2 regions of the Actinoplanes sp. NPDC051851 genome follow, and region 1 is predicted to be linked to the other one. Evidence: predicted binding sites of a transcription regulator. Region 1 holds the regulator's gene; the other holds the start of a gene.
What was found. Region 1 encodes HrcA, which represses chaperone genes, less so after heat shock. Its sites were predicted from a motif close to GGTTNGCACNCTCNNNNNGAGNGTGCNAACC; they were not measured.
Positions count from the first base shown of each region.

Region 2: the regulator HrcA is predicted to act here: its motif matches at 1,851-1,881, upstream of groES (co-chaperone GroES).

Region 1 is NZ_JBFAYF010000027.1:71,844-75,245, forward strand. It holds gene AB0M08_RS24885 (16S rRNA (uracil(1498)-N(3))-methyltransferase) at 1-186, opposite strand, end outside; gene dnaJ (molecular chaperone DnaJ) at 394-1,536, opposite strand; gene hrcA (heat-inducible transcriptional repressor HrcA) at 1,571-2,593, opposite strand; gene AB0M08_RS24900 (DUF4870 domain-containing protein) at 2,717-3,094, shown strand; gene hemW (radical SAM family heme chaperone HemW) at 3,117-3,402, opposite strand, start outside.
Region 2 is NZ_JBFAYF010000006.1:114,310-117,711, reverse strand. It holds gene ybaK (Cys-tRNA(Pro) deacylase) at 1-476, opposite strand, end outside; gene AB0M08_RS08670 (methyltransferase domain-containing protein) at 602-1,789, opposite strand; gene groES (co-chaperone GroES) at 2,008-2,322, shown strand; gene groL (chaperonin GroEL) at 2,392-3,402, shown strand, end outside.

The DNA of each region.
Region 1 (3,402 bases):
GTCGATGCTGCCGCGGGCCACGGCGGTGACCTCGGCGTGCGCGGTGCCGCCCACGCCGTCGGCGAGGATCAGGTGCTCGCCGGTGCGGAGGCGCTGCACGTTCGCGGCGTGGTGGCCCTCCGGGCCGTCCAGCGTGAACGTCGGACCGATGGGCAGGATCTCGACCAGAAACAGCGGCGCGGACACTCCCGCACGCTACATGCGGGGTGAGCGCGACCGCTCACGCAGGTCGCCCGGCGGGAGGAGCGGTCTGGACGCGCCAGCGGCCAGCGACGAGTGCCGGGCCCTCGGCGGGAGCTGCGGTCCGGACCATGCAGCGGGCTACGACATCCGGCTCTTGATCTTCAAGAGAGAGCAGAGAACGAAGAGAAAGAGCCGGATGTCCGAAAGTGCCTAGTGGCCGTTGAAGGCGTCGCGCATGCGGCTGAAGAAGCCGCCCTGCTTGCTGAGCTCGGCTACGTCCTCGCCGCGGGTCTTGGCGAAGTCGCGGAGCATGGTCTCCTGGGCCGGGGTGAGCTTGGTCGGCGTCTTGACGTCCAGGTGGACGAAGAGCTCGCCGCGGCCCTGACCGCGCAGGTGCGGGACCCCCTTGCCACGGATGCGGAGCGTCGAGGCGGGCTGTGTACCCGGCTTGACCTCGATGTTCTCCTCGCCGTCGAGGGTCTTGATGGTCATCCGGGTGCCGAGCGCGGCGGCCGTCATCGGGAGCGTGACCCGGCAGTGGAGATCGTCGCCCTTGCGGGAGTAGACGTCGTGCGGGCGCTCGTGGATCTCGACGTAGAGGTCGCCGGCCGTGCCGCCGCCGGGGCCGACCTCGCCCTGCTGGGCCAGGCGGATGCGCATGCCGTCCTCGACGCCAGCCGGGATCTTGACCGTAAGCGATCGGCGGGTGCGGATCCGGCCGTCGCCGGCGCAGGTCGGGCACGGGTTCGGGACGACCGTGCCGTGGCCCTGGCAGTTCTGGCAGGGGCGGGAGGAGACCACCTGGCCGAGGAAGGTGCGCTGCACCGACTGGACCTCGCCGCGGCCGGAGCAGACGTCGCAGGTGGCCAGGTGGGTGCCGGGCGCGGTGCCGGCGCCGGAGCACTGGGTGCAGAGCACGGCGGTGTCGACGGTGATCGGCGCCTCGACGCCGAACGCGGTCTCCACCAGGTCGAGCTCGAGCCGCAGGATGGCGTCGGCGCCGGGACGCGTGCGCGGGCGGGGGCCACGGGCGCCACCGCCGGCCGCGGTGCCGAAGAAGGCATCCATGATGTCCTGGAAACCGACGAACGGGCCGGCCCCGCCGGGACCGCCCGGGCCGCCGGCGCCGCCACCGGGTGCCAGCGGGTCACCGCCCAGGTCCACCATCTGGCGCTTCTGGTCATCGGAGAGGACCTCGTACGCCGCGTTGATGTCCTTGAACTTCTCGTGCGCCTCCGGATCGGGGTTCACATCCGGGTGGTACTGCCGAGCCAGCTTGCGGTAGGCGCGCTTGATCTCGTCGTCGGTGGCTTCCCGGCTCACGCCGAGAATTCCGTAGTAGTCCTTGGCCACGGGGTTTGGAGTCCTCAATGTCTGCGCGGATCCGTCAATTCTGTGCCAACAGGTCGCCAACGTAGCGTGCCACTGCACGAACAGTAGCGATGGTGCCGGGGTAGTCCATCCGGGTGGGTCCCAAAACCCCGAGGCCCCCGACGATCGTGGCGCCCGGACCGTAGCCGGTGCTGACCACCGACGCGGACCGGAGGTTGTCGATCTCGTTCTCGTCGCCGATCCGGACCCGGGTGGTACGCGGTTCCAGGTCGCCGATCAGCTTGAGCAGGATGACCTCCTCCTCGAGGGCTTCGAGGACCGGACGCAACGTGCCCTGAAAGTCCAGCACACCGCCGCGCGTCAGGTTGGCCGTCCCGGCGAGTGCGAGGCGCTCCTCACTCCGCTCGACGAGGGTCTCGAGCAGGAGCGAGGCGAGGCAGGCCATCGCGGCACGGCTCGCCGGCTCGCACTCGTCGACCAGCGCGGCCACCAGTGGCGGCGTGTCGGCAAGCCGCTGACCTGCAAGTTTCTCGTTCACACGGCGGCGGAGATCCCACACGTCACGATCCGGGACCGGACCCGGCATCTCCACCAGGCGCTGCTCGACCCGGCCGGTGTCCGTGATCATCACGAGCATCAGCCGGGTGGTGGAGATCGGGACGAGTTCCAGATGGCGCACCGCGGAGCGGGAGAGACTCGGATACTGCACCACCGCGACCTGGCGGGTCAGCTGCGCCAGGAGCCGGACTGTGCGATGCACCACGTCGTCCAGGTCGACCGCCCCGATCATGAAACGCTCGATGGCCCGGCGCTCGGCCGGGCTGAGCGGCTTGATCCGGGTGAGGCGGTCGACGAAGAGCCGGTAGCCGGCGTCGGTGGGCACCCGTCCCGCACTGGTGTGCGGCTGGCGGATGTAGCCCTCCTCCTCCAGCACGGCCATGTCGTTGCGCACGGTGGCCGGCGAGACCCCCAGCTTGTGCCGGTCGACCAGCGCCTTGCTGCCCACCGGCTCCTGGGTCTCGACGTAATCCTCGACGATCGCCCGCAGGACCTCGAGCTTGCGGTCATCCAGACTCATATGACCCCTCCCTCTGGCACTCCCGCGGACAGAGTGCCAGTCTACGTCGCGCCGCGCACCTGCGCGATGATCGAAAGTCCGGACTGCTTTCGGATCTTGTCCATTGCCCCTACCGTGACGGCCATGACGGACCCGAAACAGTACGGTGCGCCCTTCTACAACTCGGACGAGCAGACCTGGACACTCGTCTCCCATTTCGGCGGCGCGGCGGGCGCCTTCCTCTTCGGCGGCTGCGGCGGCTGGGTGGCCCCGCTGATCGCCCTGCTCGCGCACGGCAACCGGTCGCCTTATGTCCGGGCAGAAGCCATCAAAGCACTGAATTTTCAGCTTCTCTGGTCAATAGTCGGACTAATCGGATATGCGACGCTCTGCGTCGGGATCGGGGTGGTGGTCTCGGGGGTCGCCTGGCTGGCCGGGACGATCCTCGGCGTGATCGCGGGTGTCAAGGCCGCGAACCGGGAGCCGTTCACCTATCCGTTCAGCGTGACCATCATCAAGTGAGCAGACGTCACGTGGGCAGACGTCACGTGAGCAGGTCCCGGACGACCGCGTCGGCGAGGAGACGGCCCTCCAGCGTGAGGATCATCCGCTCGTCGCGGACGACGGCCAGCCCGCCGTCCACCGCCTGACGGACGCCGGCCGGGTCCACCCCGTCCAGGGCGATGCCCTCGCGCAGGCGGACCCGGAGCATCACGTCCTCCAGGTGGCGGTCCTCGTCGGTGAGCACCTCGCGGGCATGACCCGGGGAGACACCTTCCCAAAGCCTTTTCGCGTACGCGGACGGGTGCTTGACGTTCCACCAGCGGACG
Region 2 (3,402 bases), on a different contig from region 1:
CTGATGGTTGCTACGGTCGCCGCCGTCAAGCGGATCAAGTCCGCCGGCGCGAGGGCGACCTGGAGACCGCGGCGGCCCGCGGAGACGTACATCAGGTCCAGGCCGGACGCCGAGTCGTCCACCACGGTGGGCAGTGTCCTGCGCTGGGCGAGCGGGCTGATTCCGCCCCGGACGTACCCGCTGCTGCGCTCGGCCACCGCTCGGTCCGCGAGCATCGCGCGCTTCCCGCCTGCCGCCTGCGCCAGCGCCTTGAGGTCGAGGTCACCGGTGACCGGCACGACCCCGACCACGAGCCCGCCGTCCACCTCTGCGACCAGGGTCTTGAACAGGATCCCGGGTGCGACCCCGAGCGCCTGCGCGACCAGGGCCCCGTAGTTCGGTGCGTCCGGCGAGACGTCGTACGGGTACAGCGTGTGCGGCACCCGTTCCTTGGCCAGCAGCAGTGTGGCCGGGGTACCGGCCGCTTTCTTCGGCATGCGCGGCACGGTACTCCCGTGACGATCTTCACTCGCGCCCGATTCGGACCCGTTGCGACGTTTCGGTCCCGTTACGACGTCAGGCCCCTCGCCGCACCTTTCAAGATCAAATTCTTCACGACCCTTCAGGAGTACGCCGTCAGCAGGGCGGTCGGCGCCCCCGCCACCCTGGTCAGCACCAGCCCGGCGGCGTTCGGCCCGGAGAGCTTGAGATCCTTACGGAGCTGATCGGGCACCAGGGCCGACCCGCGCTTGCGGATCTCCAGCGTGCCGACGCCCCGCTCGCGCAGCAGTGCCCGCAGCCGCTTCAACGAGAACGGCAGCACGTCGGTGACCGCCAGGCGCCGGGCGTACGGCGTCTCCACCGGGCCGTCGGTGTACACGTACGCGATCTCCGGGTCCGCCAGCCGCCCGCCGATCCCGGCCGCGAACTCGGCGACCAGGTGCGAGCGGACCACGGCCGGATCCGGGTCGTAGAGGTAGGCGCCGACCGGACCGGTCCCCGCCCGCTCCTCCCCCGAGCCGGTCAGCTCCACCACGCCCGCGGGGCGGATCAGGGTCGCCCGCCGGGGCGCCGCGGCGAGCGGGCCGCACCAGAACGCCGCCTCGACCAGGTCGCCGCCGACGCTCACCCACTCCCCCTCCGCGCCCGGCGGCAGCAGCCCGTGGTCGATCCCGGGCGCCAGCTTCAGCACGGTCCGGGGCACCCGGTCGGCCAGCCCGGCGATGAAGTCCCACGGCGGCGAGTACGCCTTCGGGTCGAACACCCGGCCCCGTCCGGCCTGCCGGCGCGCCGGGTCGGCGAAGACCGCGTCGAACTCCTCCACCGGCACCGTGGTCGCGTCGGCGCACGCCACCCGGAGAGACCCGGCCAGCCCCAGCGCCCGGGCGTTCGCGGCGGTCACCTCCGCGGTGACCGGGTCGGCCTCCACGGCGTACACGGAGATGCCCTGACGTGCCGCGGCGAGAGCGTCGGAGCCCAGCCCGCACCCCAGATCCGCCAGGGACGAGACGCCGGAGGCGGCGAGGCGGGCGGCCCGGCGCTCCGCCACCACCGCCCGGGTCGCCTGCTCCAGACCCGCCCGGGTGAAGAACATTCCGGCGGCGTCCGCGCCGAACTTCATCGCGGCCCGGCGGCGCAAACTAGCCTGGGTGAGTGCGGCGGCGGCGAGCTCCGCGCCGAAGCCCCGGGAACGCAGCGCCGAGGCCGCGGCGAGCGGCTCACCGTCGCCGATCGAGGCCGCCGCGGCCAGGGCTTCCGCCCCTTCCGGGGTCTGTAACAGAGCGAGGAGTTCAGGGGTCACACCAGGCATTCTCCCCGGCGTGACAGGTTGGCACTCTGGTTGACGGAGTGCTAGTTCCGGCATAATCTCCGGTTAGCACTCTCAACATGAGGGTGCCAGCCGACCGGGCCCCGGCCCGGGAGGTTAGGCACCAGGCGGACCGGCACCCGCGACGACGGCCCCGCCCGGTGGCATGAGGCATCTGACCGGCCTGTTTCATGGCCGGCGAAACCTGTACCCAGGAGGGTATGCCCGTGACTACCGCGACCAAGGTTGCGATCAAGCCGCTCGAGGACCGCATCGTGGTCCAGGCGAACGAGGCTGAGACCACGACCGCTTCCGGCATCGTGATCCCCGACACCGCCAAGGAGAAGCCGCAGGAGGGCACCGTCCTCGCCGTCGGCCCCGGCCGGATCGACGACAAGGGCAACCGCGTTCCGCTCGACGTCAAGGTCGGCGACGTGGTCCTCTACTCGAAGTACGGCGGCACCGAGGTCAAGTACGCCGGCGAGGAGTACCTGGTGCTCTCCGCCCGCGACGTCCTCGCGGTCATCGAGAAGTGACCTACTGACAGTGCGACCGCCTCGGTCCGGGTAACCGGACCGGGGCGGTAGTGCGTGAAGGGACCATTCATGGCGAAGATCCTGAGTTTCTCCGACGACGCCCGGCACCTGCTGGAGCACGGCGTCAACACGCTCGCCGACACGGTCAAGGTCACCCTGGGCCCGCGCGGCCGCAACGTCGTCCTGGACAAGAAGTTCGGCGCCCCCACGATCACCAACGACGGTGTCACCATCGCCAAGGAGATCGAGCTCACCGACCCGTACGAGAACCTTGGCGCGCAGCTGGTCAAGGAGGTGGCGACCAAGACCAACGACGTCGCCGGCGACGGGACCACCACCGCGACCGTGCTCGCGCAGGCGCTGGTCCGCGAGGGCCTGCGCAACGTGACCGCGGGCGCCAACCCGATCGGCCTCAAGCGGGGCATGGACCAGGCCGCCGAGGCCGTCTCCAAGTCGCTGCTGGCCAAGGCCGTCGAGGTCGCCGACCACAAGGCGATCGCCAACGTGGCCACCATCTCGGCCCAGGACGCCACCATCGGCGAGCTGATCGCCGAGGCGATGGACCGGGTCGGCCGCGACGGTGTCATCACCGTCGAGGAGGGCTCGGCGCTGCAGACCGAGCTCGAGGTCACCGAGGGTCTCCAGTTCGACAAGGGCTTCATCTCGCCGAACTTCGTGACCGACGCCGAGTCGCAGGAGGCGGTGCTGGAGGACGCGTACATCCTCCTCACCACCCAGAAGATCTCCAGCATCGAGGAGCTCCTCCCGCTGCTGGAGAAGGTGCTGCAGAACGGCAAGCCGCTGCTGATCGTGGCGGAGGACGTGGAGGGCCAGGCGCTCTCCACCCTGGTGGTCAACGCGCTGCGCAAGACCATCAAGGTCGCCGCGGTGAAGGCCCCCGGCTTCGGGGACCGCCGCAAGGCGATCCTGCAGGACCTCGCGATCGCGACCGGCGGCGAGCTGATCGCCCCCGAGCTGGGCTACAAGCTCGACCAGGTCGGCGTCGAGCAGCTGGGCAAGGCCCGGCGCATCGTCGTCGACAAGGAGAACACCACCATCGTCGACGGTGGCGGCACGACG